DNA from 2 places in the Actinacidiphila sp. ITFR-21 genome. Region 2 is predicted to be linked to the other one. Evidence: riboswitches for the same ligand, from Rfam matches in the RefSeq annotation. Region 2 holds a riboswitch; the other holds the start of a gene.
The links. Region 2 has a riboswitch for thiamine pyrophosphate ahead of thiO (glycine oxidase ThiO). Riboswitches for the same ligand answer to the same signal wherever they lie in the genome.

Region 1: linked by a shared signal. The riboswitch ahead of RLT57_RS24090 (thiamine ABC transporter substrate-binding protein) and the one ahead of thiO (glycine oxidase ThiO) in region 2 are both predicted to bind thiamine pyrophosphate.

The regions. Positions count from the first base shown of each region.
Region 1 is NZ_CP134605.1:5,351,864-5,362,102, reverse strand. Features, by position in the region: gene RLT57_RS24100 (ABC transporter ATP-binding protein) at 1-139, opposite strand, end outside; gene RLT57_RS24095 (ABC transporter permease) at 152-1,768, opposite strand; gene RLT57_RS24090 (thiamine ABC transporter substrate-binding protein) at 1,846-2,970, opposite strand; TPP riboswitch at 2,962-3,073, opposite strand; gene rlmN (23S rRNA (adenine(2503)-C(2))-methyltransferase RlmN) at 3,104-4,240, opposite strand; gene RLT57_RS24080 (phosphatidate cytidylyltransferase) at 4,406-5,401, opposite strand; gene frr (ribosome recycling factor) at 5,538-6,095, opposite strand; gene pyrH (UMP kinase) at 6,244-7,041, opposite strand; gene tsf (translation elongation factor Ts) at 7,224-8,060, opposite strand; gene rpsB (30S ribosomal protein S2) at 8,220-9,146, opposite strand; gene RLT57_RS24055 (M23 family metallopeptidase) at 9,413-10,204, shown strand; gene RLT57_RS24050 (TetR/AcrR family transcriptional regulator) at 10,201-10,239, opposite strand, start outside.
Region 2 is NZ_CP134605.1:1,370,377-1,380,615, forward strand. Features, by position in the region: gene RLT57_RS06090 (Rv2175c family DNA-binding protein) at 1-203, opposite strand, end outside; gene RLT57_RS06095 (NAD(P)/FAD-dependent oxidoreductase) at 379-1,587, opposite strand; TPP riboswitch at 2,062-2,174, shown strand; gene thiO (glycine oxidase ThiO) at 2,163-3,335, shown strand; gene thiS (sulfur carrier protein ThiS) at 3,332-3,538, shown strand; gene RLT57_RS06110 (thiazole synthase) at 3,542-4,465, shown strand; gene pknB (Stk1 family PASTA domain-containing Ser/Thr kinase) at 4,639-6,615, shown strand; gene bfr (bacterioferritin) at 6,820-7,305, shown strand; gene RLT57_RS06125 ((2Fe-2S)-binding protein) at 7,372-7,632, opposite strand; gene RLT57_RS06130 (class II 3-deoxy-7-phosphoheptulonate synthase) at 7,776-9,125, opposite strand; gene RLT57_RS06135 (N-acetylmuramoyl-L-alanine amidase) at 9,348-10,239, shown strand, end outside.

The DNA of each region.
Region 1 (10,239 bases), 4.0 Mb from region 2:
CGGTCCGCAGCAGGGTGGACTTGCCGCTGCCGCTGGGCCCGAGCACGCAGACGATCTCGTGGGCTGCGACCTCCAGGTCCACCGTGTCGAGCGCGGCGCGCTCCCCGAACCGTACGGTCGCGGCCTCCAGGCGCAGCAGCGGGCGGGTCATCTAGAACTCCCCGGCGGAGTCGGCGCTGGTCCTGAGGTTCTCCAGGACCAGCAGCGAGGCGGCGCACACCAGCATCAAGACGGTGCTCAGGGCCATCGCCTGGCCGTAGTTGGCGGCGCCGGCCCGGCCGAGCAGGCGGGCGACGGCGACCGGCAGGGTCGGGCTGTCGGGGCGTGCGATGAAGACGGTCGCCCCGAACTCGCCCAGGGACACCGCGAAGGCGAACCCGGCGGCGATACCCAGCGCCCGCCCGACAAAGGGCAGTTCGACCTCCCGCCAGACCCGGGCGGGTGACGCACCGAGCACCGCGGCGGCCTCCCGCAGCCGGTGGTCCACGGCCCGCAGCACCGGCACCATGACCCGGACCACGAACGGCACCCCGACCAGGGCCTGGGCGAACGGCACCAGCAGCCAGGAGTCCCGCAGGTCCAGCGGCGGCTTGTCGAGGGTGATCAGGAAACCGAAGCCGACGGTGACCGCCGAGGTGCCCAGCGGCAGCATCAGCAGCGCGTCGAAGCCGCGTACCAGCCGGCCGGCCCTGCGGACCAGGGCCGCCGCGGCGAGCCCGCCGACCAGCAGCGCGACGACGGTGGCGGCGGCTGCGTAGCGCAGCGAGTTCCAGACCGTCTCCAGCGGGGCGACCAGGAACGTACCGCCGTCGGCGTCGGCGGAGGCGAGACCGCGGTAGTAGGTGAGTCCGTAGCCGCCGGGGCCGTCCAGGGAGCGGGCGACGAGCACACCGAGCGGCAGCAGGATCAGCAGCGCGACGACGGCGAGCACGGCGGCCAGCAGGACCCGTTCGCCGCCGCGCGGCCGGTGCGCGGTGCCGGCGGCGTCGACCAGCCGCAGGGTCGCCTCGCGGCGCCGTACCGTCCAGGCGTGCAGGGCCAGGATCGCGGCCACCGCGGCGAGCTGGAGCAGGGTGAGCACGGCGGCGGCCGGCAGGTCCAGGAGTTCGGCGGTCTGCCGGTAGATCTCCACCTCCAGGGTGGAGTATGTGGGCCCGCCGAGGATCTGGATCACGCCGAAGGAGGTGAAGGTGAACAGGAACACCAGCAGCGCGGCGGCGGCCACCGAGGTCCCGAGCGCGGGCAGCGTCACCCGGCGCCAGGCCGCGAACCGGCCCGCGCCGAGCGTCCGGGCGGCCTCCTCCTGCCGCGGGTCGAGCTGCGCCCACAGGCCGCCGACGGTGCGGACGACCACCGCGTAGTTGAAGAAGACGTGGGCGGTCAGGATCGCCCAGACGCTGGTGTCGAGCCGGAAGCCCAGCAGGTCGTCGCTGAAGCCGCCGCGGCCGAGCAGCGCCAGGAAGGCGGTGCCGGCCACGACCGTCGGCAGCACGAACGGCACGGTCACCACCGCCCGCAGCAGCCGCTTGCCGGGGAAGTCCAGCCGGGCGAAGACGTACGCGCCCGGCAGCGCGAGCGCCAGGGTCAGGCCGGTGGAGGCGGCGGCCTGCCAGCAGGTGAACCACAGCACGTGCCGGATCGAGCCGTCGCCGAGTACGTCGCCGACCGCGCCGAGGTGCCAGCCGCCGTCCCGGCGCAGTCCGCGGCCGACGATGGAGGCGACCGGGTAGGCGAAGAAGACGGCGAAGAAGACGAGCGGCGGCGCCATCAGCGCGAGCCGGACGGTGGTGGCGCGGGTGGGGTGCGGGAGGCGGCGGGGGGCCGGGAGGTGGGGAGCGGCCGCCGTCAGAGGACGATCGAGGTCCATGCCTTCACCCAGTCGTCCCGCTTGTCGGCGATCGTGGCGGGGGGCAGCGTCGTCGGGTGGTCGATCCGCGCGCCGTACCTGACGAACACCTCGGGCTCGACGGCGCCCTTGCGGACCGGGTCGACGTACATCTGGAGGGGCATGTCCTCCTGGAACGCCTTGCCGATCATGTAGTCGATGAGCGCCTTGCCGCCCGCGGGGTTCTTCGCGCCGTGCAGCAGCCCGGCGAACTCGATCTGCCGGAAGCAGGTCCCGGTGGACACGCCGACCGGTGACTGCGCGGGCGCGGGGCTGACCCCGATCACCTCGGCGGGCGGGCTGGAGGCGTAGGAGACCACCAGCGGCCGGTCGCCCTTGGCCTTCTTGCCGGCGCCCGAGCCGGAGAAGCTCTCGTTGTACGCCTGCTCCCAGCTGTCGACGACTTCGACGCCGTTCTTCCGCAGCTGTTTCCAGTACGCCTGCCAGCCGTCGCCGCCGTAGGCGGCGACGCTGCCGAGCAGGAAGGCCAGGCCCGGGGAGGAGGTACTGACGTTCTCGGTGACCAGCAGGTTCTTGTAGGCGGGCTTGGCCAGGTCGGCGAAGGTCTGCGGCGGGGCGAGCCGGTGCGCGGTGAAGTAGGCGCGGTCGTAGTTGACGCAGACGTCGCCGGAGTCGATGGGGGTGACCCGGTGTCCTGCGGCGTCGAGTTGGACGTCGGAGGCGACCTGGTCGAGGTCCCTGGCCGTGTAGGGGTCGAACAGGCCGTTGTCCAGGGCGCGGGAGAGCAGGGTGTTGTCGACCCCGAAGAAGACGTCGCCGCGCGGGTGGTCCTTGGTGAGGATCGCCTGGTTGACGGCCGCGCCCGCGTCGCCGCCGCGCAGCACCTTGACGGTGTAGCCGGTCTTTTCGGTGAACTCCGCGAGCACCTCCTTGGAGGCGGCGAAGGAGTCGTGGCTGACCAGGGTGACGGTCTTGGACTTCGTCCCGCCGCTGGCGGCCGGGGCGCCGGCGCCCGGCCCGGTTCCGGAACCCGATCCGGAGCCGCCGCCGCACGCGGCCAGGACCACGGCTCCCGCGGTGGCGAGGACGAGCGCGCCCATGGCACGCCGACGAACGCTCTTCATCTGCTGACTCCCTACGCCGGTACGACCCGGATCAGGTCCGAGGGTCTGCGGTCTCGGGGGCCGCACTCTCAGCGCCGTCTCAGGCGCTCCCCTGTCGGAGTGTTCACTTGTACGAGTGCACGGTAGCAGCAGGTCAGCGTTCGGCCGCCGCCAGTTGTCCACAGGCGCCGTCGATCTCCTGTCCGCGGGTGTCCCGTACGGTCACGGGCACGCCGTGGGCCTCCAGCGCGGCGACGAACGCGCGCTCGTCCTCGGGCCGCGAGGCCGTCCACCGGGAGCCCGGGGTCGGGTTGAGCGGGATCAGGTTGACGTGCACCCGGTGGTTCTTCAGCAGCCGGCCCAGCCGGTCGGCCCGCCACGCCTGGTCGTTGACGTCGCGGATCAGGGCGTACTCGACGGAGATCCGGCGGCCGGACACCTCCGCGTAGTGCCAGGCGGCGTCCAGCACCTCGCGGACCTTCCAGCGGGTATTGACCGGGACGAGGGTGTCGCGCAGCTCGTCGTCGGGGGCGTGCAGGGACACCGCGAGGCGGCACTTGAAGCCCTCGTCGGCGAACCGGTGCATGGCCGGAACCAGGCCGACCGTGGACACGGTGATGCCGCGCTGCGACAGGCCGAGGCCGTCCGGCTCGGGGTCGGTGAGGCGGCGGATGGCGCCGACCACCCGGTTGTAGTTGGCCAGCGGCTCCCCCATGCCCATGAAGACGATGTTCGACAGCCGCGACGGGCCCGCCCCGGAGCCGTCGGCCGCGCAGGCGCCCCCGGGCAGTTCGCCGTCGCGCAGCGAACGCATTCCGGCGACGATCTGGTGGACGATCTCGGCGGTGGACAGGTTGCGGTCCAGACCGGCCTGACCGGTGGCGCAGAACGGGCAGTTCATCCCGCACCCGGCCTGTGAGGAGACGCACATCGTCACCCGGTCCGGGTACCGCATCAGCACCGACTCGACCAGCGTCCCGTCGAACAGCCGCCACAGCGTCTTGCGGGTGTCGCCGTCGTCGCAGGAAGCGTGCCGCACCACCGTCATCAGCTCCGGCAGCAGGTCCCCCGCGAGCTTCCCGCGGGCCGCGGCCGGTATGTCCGTCCACGCCGCGGGGTCGTCGGCGTACCGGGCGAAGTAGTGCTGGGACAGCTGCTTGGCCCGGAACGGCTTCTCCCCGAGCGCGGCCACCGCCTCCTTCCGCTCCGCGGGCGAGAGGTCGGCAAGGTGCCGCGGCGGCTTCTTGGCTCCGCGCGGCACGGCAAAGGTGAGTTCTCCGGGCACAGGCATGATGCCTTCCAGTGTCGCAGACCCGGGGGTGTGCCGTTTGCCCCTGCGGCCCTCACCGCTGCCTCCCCTGCCGGGCGCCGGGGCCGGGGCCGGCCCCGGCGCCGGGGCCGTGCAGGGATGGTCCGGGCGCGGGCGCCCGGGGAGCGCGGGGCGGGCGGCCCCGGGTCAGCCCTGGCCGACGAAGACCACCATCAGCAGCCACACCACCGGGGCGGTCGGCAGGAGGGAGTCGAGGCGGTCCATGATGCCGCCGTGGCCCGGGAGGAGGGAGCCCATGTCCTTGATGCCGAGGTCGCGTTTGATCATGGACTCGCCGAGGTCGCCCAGGGTCGCGCTGGTGGCCGCGGCGAGCCCGAGGAGGAGGCCCTGCCACCAGCGGCCGTCGTCGATGACGTACTGCATGAGCAGCGCGCCGGCGGCCATCGCGAAGGACATCGCCCCGACCAGGCCCTCGCGGGTCTTGCCGGGGCTGATCCGGGGCGCGAGGCGGTGGCTGCCGAAGCGCCAGCCGACCGCGTAGGCGCCGGTGTCGGAGATCACGGTGAGGATGAGGAAGACCAGCACCCGCCGGGGGCCGTCGTCGGCGGCCAGCATCATCACCACGAAGGTGGCCAGGAAGGGGACGTAGAAGGCGGTGAAGACGCCGGCCGTGACGTCCCGGAGGTAGTCCTCGGGCGGGCGGGCCATCCGCCAGACCAGGACGGCCAGCGCGGTGAGCGCGATCGCCGTCCACGCCCCCTCGGCGCCCCGGACGTAGCCGGCGACCACCGTGGAAGCGCCCCCCACCGCGAGCGGCACCAGCGGCGCGTGGATCCCCTTGCGTTCGGCCAGCCGGGAGGTCAGCTCCCACACACCGCCCACGACCGCGGCGACCACCACCCCGACGAAGACCGCCTTGACGACGAACAGCGCGGCGAGCACCACCACGCCGAGCCCGACGCCCACCCCTATCGCCGACCGCAGATCCCGCCCCGCCGACTTCTTCGCTGGAGCGGGGGCGGGTGCGGGAGGCGGCTGCGGCCGGTCGGAGGAGGGTGGCGGGGGAGACGGCATGGAAGGAGTCTTCCTCCTGGCCCCCGTCCCCGTCGCGGAACCCGCCGCGTGCGGAGCTCCCACCGCATGGCCGGTGCGCGGCGAAGCGCCCCAGGAAGAGTCGTTCACGGAGCTTCGCCTCGCGTCGTCGTTGTCATGGGTGGGTCAGGGGGATGGGTTGCGCGTGCGGGTGCGTACGGGGGGGTACGCGATGACGGGGCCGGCGTGAACGGACGGCCGACTCGGGACGGTGACGGACGGCCGGTCAGACCTCCAGCAGCTCCGCTTCCTTGTGCTTGAGCAGCTCGTCGACCTGCGCCACGTACTTGGCGGTGGTGTCGTCGAGCTCCTTCTCGGCGCGCCGCACCTCGTCCTCGCCGGACTCCCCGTCCTTGACCAGCTTGTCCAGCGTCTCCTTGGCCTTGCGGCGGACACTGCGGATGGAGATCTTCGCGTCCTCGCCCTTGGCCCTGGCGACCTTGATGTACTCCCGGCGGCGCTCCTCGGTGAGCTGCGGGAAGACCACCCGGATGATACGGCCGTCGTTGCCCGGGTTGACGCCGAGGTCGGAGTTGCGGATCGCCTCTTCGATGTTGCGCAGGCTGCTGCTGTCGAAGGGGGTGATCACCGCCATCCGCGGCTCGGGCACCGAGAAGGAGGCGAGCTGGTTGATCGGGGTGACGGTGCCGTAGTACTCGGCCACGATCTTGTTGAACATCGCCGGGTGCGCACGGCCCGTCCGGATCGCCGCCAGATCGTCCTTGGCGACAATGACGGCTTTCTCCATCTTCTCCTCGGCTTCGAGGAGGGTCTCTTCAATCACCATGTGCTCCTGGTATTCAGAAGGCGGAGCCATCGAGTCGGGGCCCCTGCGCGCGTCTTTCCTGCACGGTGTCCGACCGGCAGCGAGTTGTCCATCCCCGTTCCGGGCAAGCCGGGGACAGGTCCGGTGTCCGGCGTCCGGGCCGCCATCACGCCCGGGTGCCCTGGTCGTTGACCAGCGTGCCGATCTTCTCACCCCTGACGGCTCGGGCGATGTTGCCCTCGGCGAGCAGCTCGAAGACGAGGATCGGCAGTTTGTTGTCCTGGCAGAGGGTGATCGCGGTGAGGTCGGCGACCCGCAGGTCGCGGGCGATGACCTCGCTGTACTCCAGGGCGTCGAACTTCACCGCGTCCGGGTTGAGCTTCGGGTCGGAGTCGTAGACCCCGTCGACGCCGTTCTTGCCCATCAGCATCGCCGCGGCCTCGATCTCCAGGGCCCGCTGGGCGGCGGTGGTGTCGGTGGAGAAGTACGGCATGCCCATCCCGGCGCCGAAGATCACCACCCGCCCCTTTTCGAGGTGCCGGACGGCGCGCAGCGGGATGTACGGCTCGGCGACCTGGCCCATGGTGATCGCGGTCTGCACCCGGGTCTCGATGCCCTCCTTCTCCAGGAAGTCCTGGAGGGCCAGGCAGTTCATCACCGTGCCGAGCATCCCCATGTAGTCCGAGCGGGCCCGGTCCATGCCGCGCTGCTGGAGCTCGGCGCCGCGGAAGAAGTTGCCGCCGCCGACGACGAGCGCGATCTCGTAGCCGTCCCGGACGACCGCGGCGATCTCCCGCGCGATGGCGTGCACGGTGTCGGGGTCGACGCCGAGGCCCCCTCCTCCGGCGAACGCCTCTCCGGACAGCTTCAGCAGGTAGCGGCGGCGGTGCGCGGCACCCTTGCGGGTGCCCGTGTCGGTGGTGCGGGTCTGGTCGGCTCGGGGCTGGTCGGTGCCGTCGTCCATGGGGGTCTTCTCCTCGTGCACGTACAAAGGAGGCCATTGCCGCGGGTCCTCGTGGGTTCCCTGGACGGCAATGGCCTCCTCGACATCTGCGGCCGGCCGGCGGGCGGCCGACTACGACCCTAGCGGGGCCGTCGGACATTCGGCGGCCGGACGCCTCCGTGGAGTGTCCGCCGCCGCGGTGGTCAGACGCCGACGCGGAAGCGGGCGAAGCGCTGGAGCTTGACGCCGGCCTCGTCCAGGACCTTCTGGACGGTCTTCTTGGCGTCCTTGGCGAACGCCTGCTCCACGACGACGTTTTCCTTGAAGAAGCCGTTCAGCCGACCTTCGACGATCCGCGGCAGGGCGGCGTCGGGCTTGCCCTCCTCGCGGGCGGTGGCCTCGGCGACCCGGCGCTCGTTCTCCACCGTCTGGGCGTCGATCTCGTCGCGGCTCAGGAACGTCGGCGCGAACGCGGCGATGTGCTGGGCGATGTCCTTGGCGGTCTGGGCGTCCTCCTTGTCCAGCTCGACCAGCACGCCGACCTGCGGGGGCAGGTCCGGGCTGGTGCGGTGCAGGTAGGAGGCGACGTAGCCGCCGCTGAACTGGGCGAAGCGGTCGAGCACGATCTTCTCGCCGAGAGTCGCGTTGGCCTCGTCCACGAAGGCCTGGACGGTCTGGCCGTCCTTGATTTCGGAGCCGAGCAGCGCCTCGATACCGGCCGGCTTGCTGGCGGCGACGTGCTCGGCGATGGCGTTGGCGAGGGCGACGAACTTGTCGCCCTTCGCGACGAAGTCGGTCTCGCACTTGAGCTCGACCAGGACGCCCTCGGTGTTGTCGGGGGCGATCAGGGAGACGACGGCGCCGTTGGAGGCCGAGCGGCCCTCGCGCTTGGTGACGCCCTTCTGGCCCTTGACGCGGAGGATCTCGACGGCCTTGTCCAGGTCGCCTTCGGCCTCGGTGAGGGCGTTCTTGCAGTCCATCATGCCCGCGGCGGTGAGCTCGCGGAGCTTCTTGACGTCGGCGGCGGTGAAGTTCGCCATGGGTTGTGGTCTCTTCCCGAATGGTCGGTGGATTCACGGGTCAACGGCGGGGGCGTGGGCCCCCGCCGTCGTCACACGTGCTTCTCGTCGTTCTCGGCGGTCTCGCCGTACTGCCCGCGCGGCCTGAGCGGCTGCGCGGGCAGGGCGGTACCGGGAGGCTCAGGCCTGCTCGGCGTCGTCCTGGGCGGCAGGGGTCTCGGCGGCGGCCTCGACGGCAGGAGCCTCGGCGGCCGGGGTCTCGACGGGGGCGTCGGCAACCGGGGCGTCGGCCTCGGCGGTCCCAGCGGCGGCGGTCTCGCCGTCGTCCGCCTTCTTCTCGCCCTCAAGGAGGTCCCGCTCCCATTCGGCGAGCGGCTCGGCGACGCCTTCGACCTTCTTGTCGTTCAGCGCGGCGCCGGAGCGGGCGATGAGGCCCTCGGCGACGGCGTCGGCGATCACCCGGGTGAGCAGCGTGACGGAGCGGATCGCGTCGTCGTTGCCGGGGATCTTGTAGTCGACCTCGTCAGGGTCGCAGTTGGTGTCCAGGATCGCGACGACCGGGATACGGAGCTTGCGCGCCTCACCGACCGCGATGTGCTCCTTCTTGGTGTCCACGATCCAGACGGCGCTGGGAACCTTCTGCATCTCGCGGATGCCGCCGAGGGTCTTCTCCAGCTTGTCCTTCTCGCGGGAGAGGACCAGCAGCTCCTTCTTGGTGAGGCCGGAGGCGGCCACGTCCTCGAAGTCGATCTCCTCAAGCTCCTTGAGGCGCTGCAGGCGCTTGTAGACGGTCGAGAAGTTGGTGAGCATGCCGCCCAGCCAGCGCTGGTTGACGTAGGGCATGCCGACGCGGGACGCCTGCTCCGCGATGGCCTCCTGCGCCTGCTTCTTGGTACCGACGAACATGATGGAACCGCCGTGCGCGACGGTCTCCTTGACGAACTCGTAAGCGCGGTCGATGTACGACAGCGACTGGAGCAGGTCGATGATGTAGATGCCGTTGCGCTCGGTGAAGATGAAGCGCTTCATCTTCGGGTTCCAGCGGCGGGTCTGGTGCCCGAAGTGGACGCCGCTCTCCAGCAGCTCCCGCATCGTGACGACGGCCATGGCCGTACTCCTTGAGGTGCTCGGTTATCGCGGCCACCGGACGGCGGCCACGCCTGACGCCCCGACGCGCCGTGCCACGAGGGACCGAGGGGCGCGGCCACCGCCCCTGAACGGGGGTAGGTGGCGGGGCGTGCGAAGTCGATCCGGTGACCCGAATCGCCATGGGAAGTGTACGGGACGGGCGGAGTACCAGGCGACACCCGAGTTATCCACAGGTCACGGACCAAGATCATCGCGGCTGCGGGCGGATCGGCCATCGTGAGCGCATGACCTTCACGGCAACGTGGCCGGCCGTCCTCGCGGTGACCGCGGCCCTCCTGACCACGGCCCCGGGCGCCCCCGCCCGCCGCCCGGCCGGCGCCCTGCCCTCGGCCGGCGCCCCGCGCCCTGCCGCCGTCCCGCACGGGCCGCGCGCCTCCGCCGCCCCGGCCGCGGGGTGCGCGGCCGACCGCTGCTGGCCGGTGGCGGGACCGGGCCCACGGGGCCGCCCGCTCGTCCTGCGCGCCTTCGCCCCGCCCGCGGCCCCGTGGGCGGCCGGCCACCGCGGTGTCGACCTGCGGGCCGGCCGCGGCATCCCGGTGCGCGCCGCCGCTCCCGGCCGCGTCGCCTTCACCGGACCGGTCGGCGGCATCCCCGTCGTCGTCCTCCGGCATCCGGGCGGCCTGCGCACCACCTACGAACCCGTCCGGGGCGCTCTTCCCGTCGGCGCCCCTGTCGCGGCCGGCCGCCCGGTGGGCGTGCTCACCGGCGCCCTGCCGCACTGCCCGGCCGGCTGCCTGCACTGGGGGCTGCTGGCCGGTGACACCTACCTGGACCCGCTGTCGCTCCTCCCGGCCGCCCTGCGCCGAGCGGGCCCCTCCCGGCTGCTGCCGCTGCGCGGGGAAGCGCCGGGCCAGGGCCTGTCGCGTGCATCTGCGCGGGTCGAGGAGCGGGGTCCGGTTGCGTGCCCGTGCGAGGCCGAGGTGGGAGGCGACGCGGTGTGTCGTCGACCGACGAGGCCACGGCAGGCGAGCGCACCGGACCCGCGACGCCGCGAAGATCCGAACGACGGGCCCTAGCGGGACACACCGTGGAGCGCGACGCCGACCGCGGC
Region 2 (10,239 bases):
ATGATCTTCCCCTCACCGAGGAAGTCGCCGGGCACCATCAGTACCTTGTTCTCACCACGGCGGACCGCGAGGAGTTGCCCCTCCTTGATCAGCGGCCGGATCCGGGTCACTTCGAGGCCGAGACGTTCGGCGACCTCCGGCAGGGTGAGCCAGGAGGGAACGAGAGCGTCAATGTGTGCGTCAACCGACGAGAAAACAGTCACGGCACAAGCCTGCCACCTGCCGCCGACAACCGCTGCGGGACGACGCCGACCGGGGGACCCGCCGGGTGTCGCCGGGGGCGCCGCCCGCGCCGCCCCCGGGGCGTACGCCGGGCTCCCCCCGGGCACGCGCCGGGGCTCCCGCCGATATACCCTCCGGGGGCGCGCGCCGGCCCCCTCAGCGGACCGCCGACCTGAGCGGGACCGCCGGGTCGGCGGCGCGTTCGGGGTCCACCGCGGGAGAGCCGCCGAGCAGCTTGCGGGCCTGGGCCATGTCCCGCGGCCTGCCGACCGCGAGCACCGCCGTCAGCAGCCCGTCCCGCAGCCACAGCACCGACCAGGCAGGACCGGCCGGGTCGCCGCGCGGCACCATCGTGTCGGCGTCGGTGTGGTGGCCCGCGTACTGCACGAACCGGCCGAACTGCTCGGACCAGAAGTACGGCACCGGATCGTACGGCTGGTCCCCGCCGAGCAGGTTCGCGGCGGCGGTACGCGGGCCCTGTACGGCGTTGTCCCAGTGGTGGACCAGCAGCCGGCGGCCGTAGCGGGCCGACGGGAAGGATGCGCAGTCGCCGACGGCGTAGACGTCCTCGACGGAGGTGCGCAGCCGGTCGTCGGCCAGCACCGCGCCGTCCGCGTCCACGGCGACCCCGGAGCCGGCCAGCCAGCCGTTGGCGGGCCGGGCGCCGATCCCCACCACGACGGCCGCGGCGGGCAGCCGGCTGCCGTCGGCCAGCACCACCGCGCCGGGCTCCACGGCGGCCACGCGGGTGCCGGTACGCAGCTCGACGCCCGCTTCCTCGTACCAGCCGCGCATGGGGGCGGTCACGGAGGCGGGCAGCACGGCGGCGAGCGGCCGGTCCGCGGCCTCCACGACGGTGACCTCGCAGCCGGCCTGGCGCGCCGCGGTGGCGAACTCGGCGCCGATCCAGCCGGCCCCGACCACGACGATCCGCTGCCGGGCGGCCAGCACGGGGCGCAGCGCGGCGGCGTCGTCCAGCGTCCGCAGCGAGTGGACCCCGGGCAGCCCGGCGGTCCCGGGCAGCTGGACCGGGTACGCGCCGGTGGCCAGCACCAGCCGGTCGTACGGCACGGTGCCCTGGCCGGTGACGATCTCCTTGCTCCCGGACCGCAGCGACTCCGCCCGCACGCCCGGCCGCAGCTCCACCCCGAGCCCGGCGAAGTCCACGTCGAACCGCACGTCCACGGGGGCGTCGCCGTCGCGGCCCCCCAACAGCACCGTTTTCGACAACGGCGGCCGGTCGTACGGGGGATGCGGCTCGTCCCCCACCAGCGTGACCCCGCCCCGCCACCCCTGCCCCCGCAACTCCACCGCGGTCCGCACCCCGGCCATCCCGGCCCCGACGATCACCACATTCCCAGTCACCCGCCTACCGTATTCCCCACCCACCCCCACCACCCCCGAGAGCCCCCGGGAATCGGACGCCCCACCTCACCCACGACCCGGCGGGCACCGGAACGCCGGGCCAAACCCCGCGCGACAGTGCGGTCCCCCTCACCGACCGGCACACGCCGCCGGTGGCGCCACCCGCAAGGGAACGGCCCGCTCGCGGCAAACCCGCAGGACCGAGCCCGACGGCACCCCGGCAACCCCGCGCGGCAGCGCGAACCCGGCCCGGGAAGACCTCCGCGGACCGGCGCACGCCGGCGGCGGCGCGCCCGAGCAGAGGCCCGCACGGCAGCGCCGACCCCCGGCCCGAAGGGCCGAACCCACCCCCACCCACGACCCGGTGGGCACCGGCGGCGGCGCACCCCCGCGCGATGGCGGTCGGCCCAGCGGGAACCCCGCGCGGGTGGACGGCCCGAGAAAGCCCCCCGACCCCCCGGAGGGATAGGGTGCCGGGAGAAGCGCGGGAGCCCGGACGTACCGGGCTGAGAGGGTGGCTGGGCGGCTGCCGACCGTAAATACCTGATCCGGGTCATGCCGGCGAAGGGAGACGCATGATGCCCACATCCCCGAACGGGGCCCGCGGCCACGACGTGCTGGTGGTCGGCGGCGGGCTGATCGGGCTGGTCACCGCGTGGCGGGCGGCGCAGCGCGGGCTGGCGACGGCGCTGGCCGACCCGCTGCCGGGCGGCGGCGCCGCGCACGCCGCGGCCGGGATGCTGGCCGCCGTGACCGAGCTGCGGTACGGCGAGCAGACCCTGCTCGACCTCAACCTCGCCTCGGCCGCCCGCTACCCGGCCTTCGCCGCCGAACTCACCGACCTCACCGGCCTCGGCACCGGTTACCGCCCCTGCGGCACCCTCGCCGTCGCGCTGGACGCCGACGACCGGGCCGACCTGCGCGACCTGCACGCCTTCCAGACCTCGCTGGGCCTGGAGTCGCAGTGGCTCAGCGGCCGGGACTGCCGCCGCCTGGAACCGCTGCTCGCCCCGGGCGTACGCGGCGGGCTGCGGGTGGACGGCGACCACCAGGTCGACCCGCGCCGGCTGGCCGCCGCGCTGCTGCGGGCCGCCGAACTCGCCGGGGTGACGTTCCTGCGGTCCGCGGTGGCCCGCGTCACCCGTACCTGCGACCGCGTCACCGGCGCCCTGCTGGCGGACGGCACCGAGGTCGCCGCCGAGCGCACGGTGCTGGCCGCGGGCAGCGAGAGCGGCCGGATCGCCGGGCTCCCGGAGGACGTGCTGCCGCCGGTCCGGCCGGTCAAGGGCCAGATCCTGCGGCTGCGGATTCCGGCCGCGCACGCGCCGTTCCTGTCCCGTACGGTACGGGCGGTGGTCCGCGGCAGCCATGTCTATCTGGTGCCGCGCGAGAACGGCGAGCTGGTGCTGGGCGCGACCAGCGAGGAGTTCGGCTGGGACACCACGGTCACCGCCGGCGGCGTCTACGAACTTTTGCGGGACGCGCACGAGTTGGTGCCGGGTATCACCGAACTGCCGCTCACCGAGACGCTCGCCGGCCTGCGTCCGGGCTCCCCGGACAACGCGCCGCTGCTCGGCGCCACCGCCCTGGAGGGCCTGCTGCTGGCCACCGGGCACCACCGCAACGGGGTACTGCTCACCCCGGTGACCGGCGACGTCATGGCCGAGGTGCTGGTCTCCGGTGAACTCCCGGACTACGCGCGGCCGTTCGCGGCGGCCCGGTTCGTACGCGAGGGGCAGCCGGCATGACGATCACCGTGCTGCTCAACGGCGAGGAGCGGCGACTGGCCGCGCCCTGCGGCCTGGACGCCCTGGTGGCCACCCTCACCGCCGCGCGCTCGGGGGTGGCCGCCGCGCTCAACGAGACGGTGGTGCCGCGCACCCGCTGGGCGGCCACGGAGCTGTCCGACGGCGACCGGGTGGAGATCCTGACCGCGGTACAGGGGGGCTGAGCGATGACCGCCGACACCCGGCCGGACGGCGTTCCGGACGCCGCCCCGCGACGGGCGCGACTCCCGCGAGCGGCGGAGGAAAGGGGATCCGCCACGCTCGCGTCCATCACGACCACGTCCACCACGCTCGCGCGGCCCGTCGACCCGCTGCGGATCGGCGACGCGGTGTTCTCCTCGCGGCTGATCATGGGCACCGGCGGAGCGCCCAGTCTGGAGGTGCTGGAGCAGGCGCTGCTGGCGTCGGGCACCGAGCTGACCACGGTGGCGATGCGGCGGCTCGACCCGGCGACGAAGGGCTCCGTGCTGTCCGTACTGGCCCGGCACGGCATCCGGGCGCTGCCGAACACGGCGGGCTGCTACACCGCGGGTGAGGCCGTACTGACCGCGCGGCTGGCGCGGGAGGCGCTCGGCACGGACTGGGTGAAGCTCGAAGTCATCGCGGACGAGCACACGTTGCTGCCCGATCCGGTGGAACTCCTGGAGGCGGCGGAGACGTTGGTGGACGACGGCTTCACGGTGCTGCCCTACACCAGTGACGACCCGGTGCTGGCGCGGAAGCTGGAGGACGTCGGCTGTGCGGCGGTCATGCCGCTCGGGTCGCCGATCGGGTCCGGCCTCGGCATCCGCAATCCGCACAACTTCCAGCTCATCACCGAGCGGGCCGGCGTCCCGGTGATCCTGGACGCGGGCGCGGGCACGGCCTCCGACGCGGCTCAGGCGATGGAGCTCGGCTGCGCGGCGGTGATGCTGGCCTCCGCCGTCACCCGGGCCCGGCACCCCGCCCTGATGGCCGCCGCCATGCGCGACGCGGTCACCGCCGGCCGCCTCGCCCACCGCGCCGGCCGCATCCCCCGCCGTCACCACGCCCTCCCCTCCTCCCCGGCCGCGGGCACGGCGTCCTTCGACCCGGAGGCTCCCGCTTTCTGAGCCGTGCCCGCGGCCGGGCGGCGCCGTCCGCGCCGCGCTCCCGCCGGCCGGCCCGCGGGAGCGCGGCGCGGCGGCCTGCCGGGGTCACGGAACGGTAGCGGTACGCAACGGGCCGGACACAGTGGCGGGCGGGGCCCGGGGGCGGGCGGGGCGGGCTCGTAGAATCGGGCTTCGTGGACACCACCGTGCATGACCCGCTTGTGGGACACCTGCTCGACGGGCGTTACCGGGTCGAGGGCCGTATCGCGGTCGGCGGGATGTCCACGGTCTACCGGGCCGTGGACACCCGCCTGGACCGGGTGCTCGCGCTGAAGGTGATGCACCCCGGGCTGGCGGCGGACACGGAGTTCGTGGAGCGGTTCATCCGGGAGGCGAAGGCGGTCGCACGGCTGGCGCACCCGAACGTGGTGGGGGTCTACGACCAGGGCACCGACGGCACGTATGTGTACCTGGCCATGGAGTACGTGGCCGGCTGCACGCTGCGGGACGTGCTGCGCGGGCGCGGCGCGCTCGCACCGCGCGCGGCGCTGGACGTCCTGGAGCCGGTGCTGGCCGCGCTGGGCGCCGCACACCGGGCGCACCTGGTGCACCGGGACATGAAGCCGGAGAACGTGCTGATAGGGGACGACGGCCGGGTCAAGGTCGCCGACTTCGGCCTGGTCAGGTCGGTGGACACGCAGACCGACGTGACCGGCGCGGGCGCCCTGATGGGCACCGTGTCGTACCTGGCGCCGGAGCAGATCGAGTACGGCACCGTCGACCAGCGCACCGACGTGTACGCCTGCGGTGTGGTTTTCTACGAGATGCTGGCCGGCCGCAAGCCGCGCGGCGGCGGCACCCCGGTGCAGGTGATCTTCCAGCACCTCAAGGAGCCGATGCCGGCCCCCTCCGCGGCCGTCCCGGGCCTGGCGCCCGCGCTGGACGCGCTGGTGGCCAGGGCCTGCGCCCGCGACCCGCGGGAGCGGCCGGCCGACGCGGTGGAGCTGCTCGCCGAGGTGCGGGCGGTGCGGGACGCGCTCACCGCCGAGCAGCTGGACGGGCCGGCGGCCGACACCGTACCGGCGCTGCCGCGCGTCCCGGCCGGTTCCGAGGAGCCGACCGGCGTCGTACCGCTCCCCGCCGCGACCCCGCCCTACGGCACCGCCGCGGACGACCTCCCCGGCGCCACCCCGCCCTACGGCACCGCCGCGGACGCCGCCGACGGGCTCGACCGGACGAGTCGGCTGGCGATGCCGCTGCCGCAGGAGCCGGGGCCAGGACGGGCACGCCGGCGAGGGGCGGGCAGGCGCGGGCCGCTCGCGGTGGTGCTGGTGCTGCTCGCCCTGCTGGGCGTCGGCGCGGGCTTCTGGTACGTCGGCGACGGCCGGTTCACCGAGGTCCCCGGCGTGCTGGGGCTGCCGCAGGCCACGGCCCGGCAGAAGCTGTCGGCGGCCGGCCTGGACAGCAGCGTGCGGCAGGACTTCTCGCTGACCGTGCCGCGCGGCAGCGTGATCGGCACCGACCCGGCGCCGGGCCGGCGGGTGCGGAGCAACGGCACGGTGACCCTGACCGTCTCCAAGGGCCCCGGGCAGGTGCGGGTGCCCACCGTACGGGGCCGTTCGCTCACCGCGGCCCGGCAGGAGCTCAAGGCCGCGGGGCTGGCCCCCGGCACCGTCACCCGTGCGTTCAGCGACGACGTGCCCGGCGGCCAGGTGATCTCCACCGACCCGGCGGGCGGCCGGGACCTCGCTCCCGGCACCCCGGTGGCCCTCAGGGTCTCGCGCGGTGCGCCGGTGGACCTGCCGGACGTGGTCGGCGACCCGGTGACCGACGCCCGGGAGCAGTTGGAGGACGCCGGGCTGAAAGTGGTGCTCGCCCAGGACGAGGTCTACTCCGACGAGGCGGACAAGGACACCGTGGCCCGGGTCTCCCCGTCGGACGGCCTCGGCACCGGGGACACCGTGACGATCACCGTCTCCAAGGGCCGGCAGGAGTTCGACGTGCCCGACGTGAAGGGCAGGAGCGAGACCGACGCCAAGCGGATCCTGTCGGCGGCGGGCTTCGGCACCCGGGTGATCCCCATCTTCTTCGGCGACACCGTCTTCAGCCAGTCCCCGGGCGGCGGCAGCCGGGCCGCCAAGGGCGCCACCATCACGCTGTGGGTGCGCTGAGCCGGGCCGGCCACCCGGTCCGGCCGTGGCCGGGAGCGGCCGGTCCGGTCTGGTCCGGCCGGTCCGGCCTGGTCCGGCTCGTCCTTTCCCGCGCCGTCCGGGGCCGGGCGGGTGGTGGCGGTAAGCCCGCGCTTACTGGATCACGCCCGGCGGCGGTGCAAGGATGCGGGCGACAGCCGAGCCAACCGGAAGGACGGCGTTGCCATGCAGGGCGACCCCGAGGTCATCGAGTTCCTCAACGAACAGCTGACCGCCGAACTGACCGCGATCAACCAGTACTTCCTGCACGCGAAGATGCAGGAGAACTTCGGCTGGCTCAAGCTCGCGAAATACACCCGCTCGGAGTCGTTCGACGAGATGCGGCACGCGGAGCTGATCACCGACCGGATCCTGCTGCTGGAGGGGCTGCCGAACTACCAGCGGCTGTTCCATGTCCGGGTCGGCCAGACGGTCACCGAGATGTTCCAGGCCGACAAGCAGGTGGAGGTCGAGGCGATCGACCGGCTGCGGCGCGGGATCGAGCTGATGCGGGCCAAGAGCGACATCACCTCGGCCAACATCTTCGAGTCGATCCTGGCCGACGAGGAGCACCACATCGACTACCTGGACACACAGCTGGACCTGATCGAGAAGCTGGGCGAGCCGCTGTACATCGCCCAGCAGATCGAGCAGCCCAGCAGCGTCGACTGACCGGCCGGCCGACGGCCGCGGCCGTCGGCCTGTCCCCTCGTCGCCTGTCGGACGTCTGCGGGCGGCTCAGGCCGCCCGTACGTCTCCGGCCTCGGCCATGGCGGCGGGGACGACGGGGACGGCGGGCCGCACCACGGCGGGCGCGGCGGCCGGGGTGGCCGCGCGGCCGGCGCCGCGGCCGAGTACGGCCTGGATGCGCTTGACGCAGGAGCCGCAGTCGGTGCCGGCCTTGCAGGCGGAGGCGATCTGCCGCGGGGTGCGGCGGCCGTCGTCGGCGTGCTGCCTGACCTGCTGTTCGGTGATGCCGAAGCAGGAGCAGATGTACACGCCGGTCACCGCCCGTCCAGACCCGGAGGAACTGAGGTCAGGCTTACCTTACCTAAGACCCGGGGTGGAGAAAAGCGGCGAGGGGCACGGATCGGTGTGATCCGCGCCCCTCGCCGCGCCGCCGGGCCGGGCGGGCGCCGCCGCTACTGCCCCCGGTACATCTCCGCCACCAGGAACGCCAGGTCCAGCGACTGGCTGCGGTTCAGCCGCGGATCGCAGGCCGTCTCGTAGCGCTGGTGCAGGTCGTCCACGAAGATCTCGTCGCCGCCGCCCACGCACTCGGTCACGTCGTCGCCGGTCAGCTCGACGTGGATGCCGCCGGGGTGGGTGCCCAGGCCGTGGTGGACCTCGAAGAAGCCCTTCACCTCGTCCAGGACGTCGTCGAAGCGCCGGGTCTTGTGGCCGGAGGCCGCCTCGAAGGTGTTGCCGTGCATGGGGTCGCAGACCCAGGCCACCTCCGCGCCGGAGGCGGTGACCTTCTCCACCAGCGTCGGCAGCTTGTCCCGGACCTTGTCCGCGCCCATCCGCACCACGAAGGTCAGCCGGCCGGGCTCCCGGTCCGGGTCGAGGCGGTCGATGTAGCTGAGCGCCTCCTCCGGGGTGGTGCCGGGGCCGAGCTTCACACCGATCGGGTTGCGGATCCGCGCGGCGAACTCGATGTGCGCCCCGTCCAGCTGCCGGGTGCGCTCGCCGATCCACACCATGTGCGCGGAGACGTCGTAGAGGCTGCCGGTCCGCGAGTCGGTACGGGTCAGCGCCGACTCGTAGTCCAGCAGCAGCGCCTCGTGGGAGGCGTAGAACTCCACGGTCTTGAACTCGGCGGGGTCGATGCCGCACGCCGACATGAAGTTCAGCGCGTTGTCGATCTCGCGGGCCAGCGCCTCGTAGCGCTGTCCGGACGGCGAGGACTTGACGAAGTCCTGGTTCCAGGCGTGCACCTGGCGCAGGTCGGCGTACCCGCCGGTGGTGAAGGCCCGCACCAGGTTCAGGGTGGAGGCCGACGCGTGGTACATCCGCTTGAGCCGCTCCGGGTCCGGAACACGGGCCTGGGGGGTGAACGAGAAGCCGTTCACCGAGTCGCCGCGGTAGGTCGGCAGCGTCACCCCGTCGCGGGTCTCGGTCGGCTTGGAACGCGGCTTGCTGTACTGGCCGGCGATCCGTCCGACCTTGACCACCGGCACCGAGGCGGCGTACGTGAGCACCGCCCCCATCTGCAGCAGCGTCTTGACCTTGCTGCGGATCTGGTCGGCGCTGACCGCGTCGAACGCCTCGGCGCAGTCCCCGCCCTGGAGCAGGAACGCCTCGCCCCTGGCCACCGCGCCCATGCGGGTGCGCAGCTGGTCGCACTCGCCGGCGAACACGAGCGGCGGATACGAGGCGAGGTCGGCGATCACATCGCGCAGAGCCTCGGGGTCGGGCCACTCGGGCTGCTGCGCCGCGGGAAGGGAGTGCCAGGTGTTGCCACCGGCGTGGAGTTCTGCGTTCACGGTCACCCCCCCAGATTACGGGGTCGGGCAACCGGGCTCCCCGCTCGCCCATTGGATGAGACACGCCGTCCGGCTGAATCCCGGCGCCCCTGTCCCGCAAGGGCCGTGCCCTCCGGCTGCAACCACTGGGGCGGCTGCTAGCGTCTGCGACTCGGGACGGTATCCGTCGGAGACGACCGCCCAACGTCGGGCGTACTCAACGCGCCCTGGAGCCGGGGGGCACGCAGGTTGCCACGCGCCAGACACCGCAGAAGGACATCGCTGATCACGTACGGAGCCGCCGCGGCGGTGCTGGCCACCGTGGCCGCGTACGGCACGATCGCGATCGCGTCGCCGTCGGGGGGAACCGGCGCACAGGCCACCGACACCCACGCGCTGCAGAACGACTTCGCCGACGCCGCACGGGAGTTCGGCGTCCCGCAGAACGTGCTGATGGCGGTCTCGTACCGGCAGACCCTGTGGAACGCCCACGGCGGGAAGCCGAGCACCACCGGGAACTACAACGTGATGGGCCTCACCCAGGTCGATCCCGGTGACGTGGCCGGGCAGAGCGGCGCCGAGGTCACCGACGAGCTGAACCAGAGCGGCGACCCGGCCAGGACGAGGAGGTTCCACCCCGACGCGGCCCTGCTGAAGAACGTCGGCGCGGTCGACACCTCCGACCCGCGGCTGCACACCCTGGACTCGGCGGCGAAGCTGATCGGCCAGTCCGCGGGCAGGCTGCGCACCGACAGCAGGCAGAGCGTCAGGGGCGCGGCGGCGCTGCTCGCCCGGTACGAGAGGACCGCGGTGGGCTCGCTGCCCGCCGACGCCGGCCACTGGTACCCGGCGGTCGCCCGCTACAGCCAGTCGCCGGACCGACAGGGCGCCCAGCTCTTCGCCGACCGGGTCTTCGACACGGTCAGGAGCGGCCGGAGCGCGACCACCGAGGACGGCCAGCAGGTCTCCCTGCCCGCCTCGCCCGGCGTGGTCCCGGTCAAGCTCTCCAAGACCCCGCTGGCGGCGGCCGTCACCACCGCACCCGCGGTCAGGGCCGACGCCGTGCCCGCCGCGACCCCGACCCCGGAGTGCCCGGCGTCGCTGCACTGCACCTTCGAACCGGCCGCGTTCGCCCAGAACG